DNA from 3 places in the Chryseobacterium sp. CCNWLW53 genome. Region 2 is predicted to be linked to each of the others. Evidence: riboswitches for the same ligand, from Rfam matches in the RefSeq annotation. Region 2 holds a riboswitch; each other region holds the start of a gene.

Region 1 (4,616 bases), 850 kb from region 2:
CTTGGTAAACAAGGTATGTGTAGATCCGAACACCGACTGGCAGCTGACAATATGATCACCGGCATTCAATAAAGCCGCAAATGTTGAATAAATGGCAGCCATTCCCGTTGCAAATGCATACCCGGCTTCTGCGCCTTCCATTATTGCAATCTTATCAGTGAACTCTGTCACATTAGGGTTTGAAAAACGGCTGTACAGGTTTTTAGGTTTTTCTTCAGCGAAGCTTGCTCTCATATCTTCTGCATCCTGAAATATAAAACTGGATGTAAGATATAATGGTGTTGTATGTTCATCAAACTGGGTTCTTTCAGTCTGGGTTCTTATCGCTGATGTTTCAAAATTTTCCATATAGTTTTAAAATGTAGCAATGTATCAGTTTAACAATGTAACAATGAGATCATTGGTAAATTAGTACATTGTTAAATTGTTATATTAAATTATTATTTCGTTTCACTTACTCTTAAAATATCTCCGAAAACTCCTCTTGCTGTTACTTGGGCCCCGGCTCCGGCTCCCATGATCACGATTGGGTTTTCGCCATAGCTTTCTGTATAGATCTCAAAAATAGAATCTGAACCTTTCAGCTGACCTAATGCAGAGGTACCCGGTACAGAAACCAATTTCACATCAAGCTGACCTTTGTCTTTCTGAAGATCGCCATGAAGATCGCCCACATAACGAAGCACATGTCCTGGCTCCTGGCCCTCTTTAATTTTCCGATATTCTTCATCCAGCTCATCCAGTCTTGAGATAAATTCGTTTTTATCTACGGACAAAAGGTTTTCAGGAATTAAATTTTGAATATTGATATCCTGGAATTCATTGATCAGATCTAATTCCCTGGCCAGAATCAGAAGTTTCCTTGCGACATCATTTCCGGAAAGGTCTTCACGCGGATCGGGTTCTGTATATCCTTTTTCCATCGCCTCTCCAATAATGGTTGAGAATTTATCGTTTCTCACAGAGAAATTATTAAAAATATAGCTCAATGATCCGGAGAATACTCCTTTTATTCTGGTAATATTTTCTCCTGAAAGGTGTAATAGTTTTATGGTATCAATCAATGGAAGGCCTGCTCCTACATTGGTTTCATAGAGATAACGTCTGTTATTTTTGCTCAACGTATATCTTAGTTTACGGTATTCTTCTATTGGAAGAGTATTGAAAATTTTGTTGGATGAAACCAGATCAAAACCGTTTTCAGCCAGTGCATGGTAATTTTTCACAAAATCTTTGCTTGCCGTATTATCTACCACGATCAGGTTTTCCAGCTGGTTTTCTTTTGAGAAGTTGATTAATTCCTCAACATTTGACGGATGTTCTGCTGTTAAAACCTCATCATTCCAATTTGTATTAAAACCTTTTTTATTGAATGCAATTTTTCTTGAATTGGCTACTGCAACCACTTTAAGATCTATTTTTTTACGTCTTTTGATTTCTTCAGAAGATTGTAAAACCTGCTCTATTAAAGTCTTGCCTACATTTCCGTGACCAATGATTGCCAAGTGAACGGTCTTAGGCTTTTTGAAAATTTCGGATTCAATGATATTCTTCGTTTTCTCATCCTGGGAAGAGGTAACGACAATATTCACTCTCTTTTCGGCCGCAACCTGGTTGAGAAGAAGTGGAAAGACATTATTTCTGGCTAATTCTGCAAGTACTTTATTGAAATCTTCCGCCACAAACCCAAGTACGGAAACATTATTGATGCTGTAAATCTGTGAAACCTTTCCTGATTTCCTTTCTGCTTCAAACTCATCGATCAGGCAAGTCACTGCTTTTTCTGCATCGGCCTCATTTACCAGAATAGATATTCCGTTTTCAATAGCCTGTTGGGAGATCACTCCTACACTGATGCGCGCCAAAGTAAGCGCTTTAAAAATTCTTCCGTCGATCCCGATTTCACCCAGGAAATCTTCTCCTTCAAATTTGATGATTGATCTGTTCTTTAAAAACTTTATTTCGTTAGCATTTCTCATTCTACAAAATATTTTTTATGATAGTATTTAATTGTTCGTATTCCATTAGGAAGGCATCATGCCCGTGAATTGACTGTATTTCATGATAGAAAACCTCTTTCTTTTTCTCTTTCAGCTGATCAAAGCACATTCGAATTTCTGAAGCGGGAAAAAATAAATCTGTATCTACTGCAATTAAGTGCATTCGGGCACTGATTTTTGTTAACTGCTCTTCTTCAGTGTTCATATTCATCAGCAAGTGATTCATCAGTTTATAGGATTTTAAACTAAATCTTTCGTTTAATGAATTTCCGTGATAAACCAGCCAATCTTCGGACTCTAACCGCTGATTTTTTTGATCGTATCTATTTTGAAATCTGTCATTTAAGGACTGAGGTGTTCTGTAACACAGCATAGCATGAATTCTTGCTTTCTGCAGGGGCTCATCATTTCCGTTCAGTAAAAATTTCTGAACCAGACACTGCGCATGAAGCCAGTCGTGCGTTTTAAAATCGCAGGCAATAGGAATGAAGATCTCCGCCAACTGTGGTTGCTTGGCAAGCATTTCCCACGCAATCCCTCCTCCGAGTGAACCTCCGATAATGGCATACAGATTTTTGATATGTAAAGCTTCAAGCCCTTTCAGGAATATTTCTGCAATATCTGAAGGCGTGAAGTCTTCGTATTCGTCAATTAAAAAATGATCATATCCGTTTCCGGGAATATTGAAACACAGAACGGTATATTGAGTCGTATCAATAACCTGATTTTCACCGATCAGCTTTTTCCACCATCCTTTTTCACCGGAAACATTTGAATTTCCGGTTAAAGCATGATTTACCAATATAACAGGTGCTGTAAACAAGTCTTTCCCGAAGATCTGATAAGTCAACGGGATATGGTATTCCTTCTGGGAATAGGTACGATACGAAAGATTAATATAGTTTAGTTCTGTTTTCAATTCTATTATTTTAATACAATTGAAAATGCCACAGGAATGGCTGAAAAGAACTTCAGTAAGTTATCTGTCCAAAATAAATTGGTAGAACGTAGCACCTTCTCTGCTTGCACAAAGGGTTGCTAAGGTTTCATAGGGTCTAATCCCTCAACCTTTCTTGATAACATTTTCAATATTTGAATGAACGCTCGGCAAAGATAAGTCTTTTCTTTTAAATTTTAAAAGAAAAAATATTTAATATTAAAAAACCGTGTAATAATAAGTGTTTCAAGGCTATGTTAATAATTCTTCAGGCGGAAGGAATTGGAATTATTTTTCAAAAAAACTAACTTCGTACTTGAAAAGTGATGAAATATGACTGTTGAAAAAGAAAGATTACAAGATTCTAAATGGAAAAACTGGGGTCCATACGTCAGCAACCGGCAATGGGGAAATGTACGCGAAGACTACAGCCCGAACGGAAATGCCTGGCATTACGCCAACCATAATAATGCAGAAAGTTATGCCTACCGATGGGGCGAGGAAGGGATCGCTGGAATCTCCGATGTAAAGCAGATTTTCTGTTTTGCCTTTTCCTTTTGGAACAAAAAAGATAAAATTGTAAAAGAGCGCTTTTTTGGTTTAAGCAATCCTCAGGGTAATCACGGAGAGGATATCAAAGAACTCTTTTATTACTTAGATAATACACCTACCCACAGCTATATGAAAATGGTGTATAAATATCCGATCAATGCATTTCCTTACGATGATCTTGTTGCAGAAAATGGTAGGAGAAGCAAAAAGGAACCTGAATATGAGATATTTGATACGGGAATTTTTAATAACGATGAATATTTCGATATTTTCATTGAATATTGTAAGGGAGACCACAATGATATTCTTGCAAGAGTAACAGTTCACAACAGAAGCCGGCAGGATGCTCCCATCGTTATAGCTCCAACCGCCTGGTTCCGAAATAACTGGAAATGGGGTTACAATACATATAAGGGCCAAATGAATGCTTCCTATGACGGATGTATTGATATTAATCACGACAGCATTTCGATCAAAAAACTCTATTCAAGAAATCTTGCGGCTAAAAGTACTTTCTGTGAAAATGAAACCAATACCCCAAAATTATATGGAGCTCCTTATCCGGGAAACACCTATTTTAAAGATGGAATAAATGATCATATCATTTATGGAAGTAATACGGTAAATCCTGAAAAAAGGGGTACCAAAGCATCTTTTATTATTGATGAAATGATTGGAGCGGGACAGTCCAAAATTTTTGATTTCAGGCTATGTCCCGATGAAACAGATGAACCTTTTGATCAATTTGATGAGATCTTCAATACCAGAATTGCCGAGACGGATGAGTTCTACAATGAGATTCAGAGCGAAACGACGAATGAGGATGAAAGGAATGTTCAACGGCAGGCGTTTGCAGGGCTTCTTTGGAACAAACAGTTCTATCATTATAATGTAGGAAAGTGGCTGAAGGGCGATCCGAACTACGAAGCTCCCAGAAACTTCAATGAATATGTTAGAAATACGGAATGGAACCATCTTCACAATAAGGATATCATTTCCATGCCTGATAAATGGGAATACCCTTGGTATGCAACGTGGGATCTGGCGTTTCACTGCGTTCCTTTTTCTATCATCGACGGAGAGTTTGCCAAAGGGCAGCTTCTGCTTTTAACAAAGGAATGGTATAT
Region 2 (4,616 bases):
CTAACAGCAGAACGGTCAATTTTAAAGAAAAAGAAAGAGCAGAATAATAAATTCTGCCCTCATTTAACAAAAAACAGAGATTCCTTCTCTGTTTTTTGCTTTGCTTTTTATGTATTTTAAAATTTAAATTCTACTCTGGCAAACAGGAAACGGCCTCCTATACCATACTGAGAAACCTGCCTGGAATACACAAACTGATTATCCGCTGTTAATGAGCTTATATCAGGGCTTTTCGAAGGAAGGATGTTAAATATATTATTGCTGCCTATTGTTGCCGAAATGTTTTTATTGAAGTCATAGCCTACGGAAAGATCGGTCACAAAACGTTCATTCAGAACAAAGTGTTCTCTGCTTTCAGTAACTCCGTCAAAGTTGGCATCCAGCACATCAGCATCTGTCACTTTTCCAAAATAGGAATTTCTGAGGGAAACCGTAAGTGCTGAAAGTTTCAGGGTATTGGCAAGCGTAGCTTTTATACGTGGAACAGCTTCTTCAAAATAAACTCTGTTCGGCTCAGAGAAATAATTATTGATCTGACTTACCAGTTTAGGCGAAGCATGGATATCACCAACTCTTCTGGTCTGATTAAAATTAAGTCCCAGGTTATTTTCCAGAGATATCCCTTCCGAAATTCTTGTATTCTGAGAAACTGTAATATCCAGCCCTTTTGTCTGGGAATCTACTGCATTAGCAAAGAAATTCGCAGCACTGGCTCTTGCAAGATCGAACGCTCCCTGTAGCACGGCTTGGTCTGAACCCGGCGCAAAACTTCCTTCCGGACGGTAGAACAAATCGGTAAGCACTACTCTATCTTTAATTTTTATAAGATAGGCGTCTGCCGTAAATACCAGACTTAAAGCCGGAATCTTCCATGTAATTCCTGTGCTGTACGACTGTGACGTCTCCTGTTTCAGTTTGGGAATTCCCAAAGCCTGAGCTGCTTCGGAATTATTTCTAAAAGTCCCTACCTGGGTAGTTTCTCCTTTCTGGATCAATGTAGAGGTTGAACTGTAATAGATCTGTGCCAGAGATGGTGCTCTAAAACCTGTAGAAACTGCACCTCTCCAGTTAAAGTTTTTAGCCAGCCTTACATTCGTTGCCAGCTTATAATTAAAGGTAGAACCAAAGTCAGAATAATTTTCAAATCGCACAGCTCCTTCTACCAGCCACCAATCCGTAGGTTCAATTTCCACATCAGCATAAGCGGCAACACTGTTTCGGCTTCCGGAAACGGCGTTATCCGGGCTGAATCCGGGGAAAACCTGTGATCCGGCTGGTCTTGTAGCTCCAAAAAAGTCAGTTACTTTTTCATTGTCAGGGGTAGCAGCAGTCACTACACGTCCAAAAATATCATAAGAAACATAGGAGTTTTCATTACCCGCATTTACTTTATAGTTTTCATAACGGTATTCCCCTCCAAAAGCCACATTCAGGCCATGAAACACATCATATTTTTTTGAGAAATCAAGATTCAGCGTATTTTGTAAGAATTCTGAGCCTCCTGCTTCAAAGGTTCTTGGAGAATTTTCTCCTAAAGAAGCATTAAACGTGTTCACCACTCCAAAATTAAAAGCATTTTTACCAAAAGTATTGCTCAGATCCACATTCCAGCCGTTCCATTTTCCTTTGATTCCTCCGGCTAGAGAATAATCATTCACATTGGCTTCAATTTGCGGCAAGTATCCATTCGGGGTAACAGCATTGATGTTTCTTTCTGTATTCGGAAGACGGTAAAATCCACCTGCATTTCCCAAACGGTAGCTGTATCCTCCAAAGGAATACACTTTCCAGTCTTCATTAACCGGAATTTCAGAGTTGAAAAAAAGCTGTGCAGACTGCAGCTTGGACTGTCCTGCCCTAAGGCTGAAATCTTTTCTTTCCAGACCTCTGTATGCAAGTTCCTGATCAGTAAAATCTTTTCCCAGTAACCCCTGCAATGCCGTAATACTGTTAGCTCCTGATATCTGATTTTTAAAATCCTGCGAAAAATAATCAACCTGTGATGCATATTGCTTGACTGTATTGATGATCTGCTGAGTGTTGGAAGTATTGGTAATGTTTTTATATAATCCATCGATATTCACTCCGTTCTGCAATGCTCTGTAATTAATGGCATTATAAGCATTAAAGATGGGTCCCTGACGTTCTCCCGCTCTTGAATATGGATCACGGTATTGCACGGAACCTGTTACATTAATAAATCCCTTCTCCCCGATCTTTGCTCCATAGTTAAGATCAGCAGAAATGGTCTGCCCATCTATTCCTCCTGAAAAATTATTGGCAACAGGTGAAGCATATCCTCCTAAAAATACCTGTCCTGAAAGTCCAAGTCTTTTCTTTAAACCTAAATTCACTACTCCTGCAATGGCATCAGAACCATATTGGGCTGAAGCCCCGTCTCTCAGGACCTCTATTTTCTCTAAAGCAAAAGCCGGAATTGCGTTAAGATCCGTTCCTACCGAACCTCTTCCAGGGGTAAGGGTAACGTTGATCAGCGAGGACTGGTATCTTCTTTTTCCGTTAAGCAATACCAGCACCTGGTCCGGGCCAAGTCCTCTTAGCAGAGCAGGATCCACAAAATCCGTTCCGTCGTTCACCGTATGCGATGTGGAAGAAAATGAAGGCACTACATAGTTAAGCGCCTGGCTTATATTATTCACGGGACTTTGTCTCAGAATCTTGGAAATATTGATGATATCTACCGGAACCGGAGTTTCTGTAAGTGATCTTCCAGCCCCTCTGGATCCTAGGATCACTACATCATCGATCTTTTTAGAAGATATGGAATCCGTCTGCCCGAAATAAAATGCAGAAATAAAAGTTGCTGATGCTATGATTGTTTTTTTGTTGAAGTTGTACATGTGTTTTTCTATTTTTAATTACTGATTGTTGGTTGATTTCAGGCAACAGAATTCCTGCAACCTTTATTTTAAGGTTGCGATCAAAAGCCTGAATGATTGAATTATTTTTTAAAGAAGTCTAGAAACAACAACACATGCGCATGTGAGTATGGCATGAAAGCAAGTCAGAATAACGAAGTGATACTTCATGATCTGAGAAACGAAAATTTAAATTGGTCTTGTGGTTTCCCTTGTCTTTAAACATTGATTTTATTTTTAAAACAAAAATGTCAAGATGGGAAGAAAATAGAGAATAAACATTTTTTCCGGGCATGCCGGCTTATCTATTTCAGCACCTTGCTTGTTTTTGCAGGTTGCTATCCCATCTATGAGATTCTTGATAATTACCTGGCAAAGATATAATTATTTCGGAATAAAAAAAATAATTGCCCAAAAATTTAACTTTTCGCAAATTTCGCCGTAACAAATGAGCTTTTTTTACGTCTAACTGGATAGTAGTAAAAAAACATTATGAGAAAAACTATATTCACGCTGTCTTTGCTGGCGTCTTTTTTTGCTTATTCACAGGGAAAAAAACAACAACACCCCAGACAAGGAGAAACAGATTGAAGGCGTAGTCATTACCAAAACTAAAAAAGCCGTTGAACAGAAAGCAGACCGTACTATTTTTGACTTTTCTGAACAGCCACAGCTTAATAACGGGAATGTTCTGGAAGGTATAAAGAAACTTCCGGGACTGGTTTCCACAGATATTGCCGGAATGATGTACCAGGGAAAAATCCTGGATGTTTGCCTGAACGGAAGACCTTTAAATATTACTTCAAACGAACTGAATTCTTTTCTTGAAGGGATGCCTGCCAACTCGGTAGACAGAATTGAAGTGATCACGCAGCCGGGAGCGGAATATCCGGCTACTTCAGGAGGTGCCATCATGAATATCATTACAAATAAGAATGCCAATAAGTATTTAACAGCAACGTATTCTGGAAATTATTCGTTTACCAATTACGATAAATTCAGAAGCAGAACCACCAATTCATTAAACTTAAATGCCAGAAATAAATATTTCGGATGGCAGCTGAATGTTGGTCAAAACTATCGCGAAAATATGCTGAATGGCGATCAGGATGTTCTTCTTCACAACAATACGGACAGAATAGGACGCGGATATTTTGCAAAATCAGGGTTGACTTTTGATCTTGGACAGGACAGATTATTGCTGAACTACGATATTTATCACAACAATAATGACAATTATACAGCCAGTACAGGCCTTGCCGACATCCCTGTCAGCCTTAATCCTGTCAAGTACCGGGAAGCTGATTATGAAGCATCCGATGTCGCTCATACCAACAACCTGAGGCAGGAAGCTGTTGTAACGTATCAGAAGCGTTTCAGCGAAAAGTCTCAAAAGCTGGACTTCCAGTTTGGATATACTAAGGCTACATCTAAATTCTCTCAGGACAATTTCTTCCAGAGAGGCTTTTATACGGATATTTGGCAGCCTTTCCTTAATGTAGGCGGCGAAAATGTACTTGATAATAAATCGGATATGAGGGTTGCTAACTTCAAGGTAGATTATTCACAGCCGATCAAGCTTCTGGACGGTGGAAAAGTGAGTTTGGGAGGTTTATATGAGAGACAGGATTATGATACGGAAAGTAAAGGTTTGACCAACCTGGAGTACCAAAGACAGACGGCTTCTACCTACCTTGAATTTCAGGCAAAACTGAAAAAGTTTGACTTTACTTTAGG
Region 3 (4,616 bases), 710 kb from region 2:
TGTTCTACTGTTTGATTTCGTTACAGAACCACCGATCTCACTGCCTTCTCCGATAAGAGGATTTGAATAGTAATGACCGTTATAGTTCACCAAATCAACAGAAAAGCTAGTTTTAAATTTCAGCTCCGGAAGGAAAGTAAAATCTAAAAAACCTTTTCCTGAGAAATTGTCTTCTTTATTCTCGTTCTTATCCAGAGGCAGTGTTGCCGCTGCATTTTGATTCTGCAATGCACTTGTAGGCCGGTATTTCCCGAAATCATAAATTCTATTTCCTCCAGCATCCAGCACATAGCTTCCATCTGCATTTCTTTCATAATACGGATAGAAAGACGGAATTACCCTTGCCGCATTAATGATATTGTCTGTTCTCGAATCTGAAGACGGCGGCGCATTCTGAATACTGTTGGTATAGCTTAAATTAGCACCTGCATTCAGCCATTTTTTTACTTCCGAATTAATTTTTAACCTGGTGGAAAATTTTTGAAATCCAGATTCTATAGCAATTCCTTTGTCATCAAGATATCCTAATGAAAAGAAATAATTGCTTTTCTCGCTGCCTCCACTGATATCAAAATCCACCTGGCTTCTGGAAGCTGTTCTTTGAAGAATATCTCTCCAGTCATCATTCCACAATGCTTTTGCTCCGGGAACAAGCTTTCCGTCTGTCCCTACAGGGTTGGGAAAACCAGCTCCGTAAGGATTGATTCCCAAAGCAGTTGTCAGGTTATCACTCGCCATCTGTGCTGCCTGCTGAGAAGTGATCTGTCCCGATTTATACCCGTTTCTCAATGCTTCCCAATACAGCTGAAAATATTGATCCGTGCTTACCTGCTTATAATCCTTTACCGCTCTGCTGGAAAATCCCTGACTGATATTAAAATTGATTCTTGATTCTCCTTTCTTACCAGATTTTGTTGTGATGATAATAATCCCGTTAGCTCCTCTTGAACCATATAATGAACTTGCCGTTGCATCTTTCAAAACACTGATGGATTCAATATCATTGGGGCTGATGGAATTGATGTTTCCGTCAAAAGGAATTCCGTCTACCACATACAACGGATCACTTGAAGCACTTATGGAGCCAACCCCTCTTATTCTCACAGAAGCAGTAGAACCCGGCTGTCCGGAGGCACTTACTGCCTGAATTCCCGGAACCTGCCCCTCCAGCGCTTTTGTAATATTGGTAACCGGTCTGTTATTGATTTTATCACTGGATATGGTAGCTACTGAACCGGTATAACTTGTTCTTTTAGCCTTACCATAAGCAATGACAACCACTTCATCGATTTCCTTTTCGTTAACCGTATCTTTTTTAGTTTGGGTCTGAGCCTGTACGCCCATTATTCCTAAGAAAAATACAGCAACAGGTGGAATCCAAACTTTAGAATTAATTAAATTTTTACTAATCATAATCAATTTTATTTATCATATATTGAAAACTTGCCCTTTGCAGAAAAGACAGCAAAGGGCATCGCTCAATACGATAAACCAAGTGCTTATTTTTCCTTTATAGGCTGAATGTAACACCTTGCCCAGGGCAGGTTGTTAAGATTTCACAGGGTCAGTTCCCTCCATCTTTCTTTATAAGCCGATCGAAATATGTTTGCAAATCTAAAAACAATTAGTCTACAAAACAAGTAGACTTTAAATTTTATTATGAAATATTTCCAAAAATTAACTTAAATTTTATTCAAAACTTAGAATTTCAAAGAGTTATAGAATTACGAAATATTTAAACATGACAAATATCATTACATATAATACAAAGAATCAAAATGGATAATTAGTACAAAAAAAAGTTCTATAATCAAACTAAACTATTTAAATTTATAACATGAAAGTTTTAATTATAAACGGCCCGAACCTTAATTTACTGGGAACAAGAGAACCTGAAATCTATGGAAATATTTCTATGGAGGATTATTTGGAAAAATTAAAAACTGAATTTCCATCTCATGAATTAAGTTATTATCAGTCCAACATTGAAGGAGAGATTATCAACAGGTTACAGGAAGATGACTTTGATGCTTTGGTAATTAATCCCGGAGCCTATACTCATTATTCGTATGCTATCTCGGATTGCCTGAAAAACATCAGAAAACTGAAAATAGAGGTTCATATCAGTAATATTTACAAAAGAGAGGAATTCCGTCAGAAATCTGTTACGGCAGCTAATACGGATGCGGTATTGTCCGGCTTTGGAATGGATGGGTACAGACTAGCGATTTTAAGCTTGAAATAATAAACAGAATTGCAATGTTTTTGGATAAGATGTTTTGGCTCCGCTCAGCATGACATTTCTGATATCATTAAAATAAAAAGCCTCATCGGGTGATGAGGCTTTTGCTGTATTAAGTAGTCTGCTGCTGAAGCTGTGGTCCTGAAACAATTAACTTCTTCCCTTCTTCAGTATCGCAATACTGTTCAAAGTTTTTGATATATCTTGTCGCAAGATCTCTTGCTTTTTCTTCCCATTCTGCAGCACTGCTGTATGTTTCTCTAGGATCCAGGATGCCTTCAGAAACATTTGGAAGCTGTGTAGGAATTTCAAGGTTCATAATCGGAACCTGAGCTTTAGGAGCATTTTCAATAGAACCGTCAATGATTGCATCAATGATTGCTCTGGTATCTTTAAGAGAAATTCTCTTTCCAGTTCCGTTCCATCCCGTATTTACCAGGTAAGCTTTAGCTCCGTGCTCCTTCATTTTTCCGATCAATGTTTTAGAATACATGGTTGGGTGAAGGGTAAGGAAAGCTTCTCCGAACGCAGGAGAGAAAGATGGTTCCGGTTCAGTAATTCCTCTTTCTGTACCCGCCAGTTTGGAAGTGTACCCGCAAAGGAAGTGGTATTGTGCCTGGTTTTCATCTAAAATAGAAACCGGAGGCAATACTCCAAATGCATCGGCAGAAAGATAAACGATCTTTTTAGCATGTCCTGCCTTAGAAGGAAGAACAATTTTGTTGATATGATAAATCGGGTAAGATACTCTTGTATTTTCTGTGATAGATCCGTCTTTATAGTCAGCAATTCCGTTGTTTACCACTACGTTTTCAAGAAGTGCATCTCTTTTGATCGCTCTGAAAATATCCGGTTCTTTTTCTTCTGAAAGGTCAATAACTTTAGCATAACATCCTCCTTCATAGTTGAATACACCATTATTATCCCAACCGTGCTCATCATCACCAATCAGGAATCTCTTAGGATCCGCGGATAAAGTTGTTTTTCCAGTCCCGGAAAGACCGAAGAAAAGCGCTACATCACCTTCTTCACCTACGTTGGCAGAACAGTGCATGGAAGCCATTCCTTTCAATGGAAGGTAATAATTCATCATGGCAAACATCCCTTTCTTCATTTCACCTCCGTACCAAGTACCTCCGATGATCTGTAGTTTTTCAGTAAGGTTGAACATAATGAAGTTCTCAGAATTCAGTCCCTGAGCTTCCCAGTTCGGGTTGGTGGTTTTGGAACCATTGATTACTGTGAAATCCGGCTCTCCAAAGTTTTCAAGCTCGTAGTGAGACGGGCGGATAAACATATTAGTAACGAAATGCGCCTGCCACGCTACTTCTACAATAAATCTTACTTTTAATCTGGTATCTGTATTGGTACCACAAAAAGCATCAACGACATAGATTTTTTTAGCTTCAGAAAGCTGGTTCAGCACTAATCCTTTACAAGCATCAAAATTTTCTGCTGTAGTAGGAAGGTTTACTTTCCCATCCCAGAAAATTGTGTCTCTTGTAACATCATCCTGAACTATGTATCTGTCTTTAGGTGAACGACCTGTGAAAATTCCGGTTTTTACTGATACTGCACCAGATTCCGTAAGTTCAGCTTTCTCAAAGCCTTGATTTTCAGGAGCTACCTCAGCCTGATATAACTCTTCGTAAGACGGGTTATAGACGACTTCATAATTCCCTTTAATCCCTAATTTTTCTAAATCCTGGATGATTTTAGCGTGTTTCATTTTACTTATATTTTCTATTTCTTTATTGGGCTCAACAAAATTAATATTAATTATTTGTTAAAGGTGGTTTAAATATAATGATATAAGTCAGAATGACAAATAAAAAAACAGGATTGTAAATTATTGATTATAAATCAATTATATCACACCATTCGAAAACAGTATTGAAACCTTTTCCCCAAAAATAGTCCTCATAGCCGTGAAATTTGGCACTCATTACAAAATCTCCGCCCCAGGCTCCCAAACTTTTGACAAAAACGGGACAGTCTGAAAAAAACCTCTGCATAACTGTGGGTATTTCAAGGAATTTTGAAATTTTTTGCTCATGAATCATCATCAGTTCAGAAAATTTTTCCAATTCTTTGCATAACAAAACTTTTCTTGTGATATCCGAAAATTCATCAACGAGTATCTGTGACTTTTGTTTTGACTTGTAAAAATTGATCCCTTCACGGCTGTCCTGCTTCTGATTTAGATGAATAAAAATCAACTCATTTTTAAATGGTGGATTAAAGTCTGCTTTTTCATAGCTTACTTCAGGTTTACTTCTGAAAAGAACAGCAGATTTCTCTTTTGCAACCGCAATATCATAGCCGCTTCCGCCCAGACTTATGCTGTTGAGATGGAAAGGATCAATATCCGCCC

The links. A riboswitch is a leader RNA that binds a small molecule or an ion and turns the genes downstream of it on or off. The one in region 2 is predicted to bind S-adenosylmethionine.
Region 1: another riboswitch for S-adenosylmethionine. It lies ahead of V6R96_RS00595 (alpha/beta fold hydrolase); the one in region 2 lies ahead of V6R96_RS04605 (TonB-dependent receptor domain-containing protein).
Region 3: another riboswitch for S-adenosylmethionine. It lies ahead of V6R96_RS01315 (TonB-dependent receptor); the one in region 2 lies ahead of V6R96_RS04605 (TonB-dependent receptor domain-containing protein).

Annotation. Positions count from the first base shown of each region.
Region 1 covers NZ_JBAOJR010000001.1:127,636-132,251, forward strand. Annotated here, with positions in the region: gene V6R96_RS00585 (O-succinylhomoserine sulfhydrylase) at 1-348, opposite strand, end outside; gene V6R96_RS00590 (ACT domain-containing protein) at 441-1,979, opposite strand; gene V6R96_RS00595 (alpha/beta fold hydrolase) at 1,981-2,919, opposite strand; SAM riboswitch class I at 2,977-3,083, opposite strand; gene V6R96_RS00600 (MGH1-like glycoside hydrolase domain-containing protein) at 3,271-4,616, shown strand, end outside.
Region 2 covers NZ_JBAOJR010000001.1:978,226-982,841, reverse strand. Annotated here, with positions in the region: gene V6R96_RS04610 (outer membrane beta-barrel family protein) at 1-47, shown strand, start outside; gene V6R96_RS04605 (TonB-dependent receptor domain-containing protein) at 117-2,861, opposite strand; SAM-I-IV-variant riboswitch at 3,151-3,249, opposite strand; partial or broken gene V6R96_RS04600 (outer membrane beta-barrel protein) at 3,372-4,616, shown strand, end outside.
Region 3 covers NZ_JBAOJR010000001.1:270,165-274,780, forward strand. Annotated here, with positions in the region: gene V6R96_RS01315 (TonB-dependent receptor) at 1-1,413, opposite strand, end outside; SAM riboswitch class I at 1,497-1,593, opposite strand; gene V6R96_RS01320 (type II 3-dehydroquinate dehydratase) at 1,838-2,245, shown strand; gene pckA (phosphoenolpyruvate carboxykinase (ATP)) at 2,355-3,971, opposite strand; gene V6R96_RS01330 (GYDIA family GHMP kinase) at 4,099-4,616, opposite strand, start outside.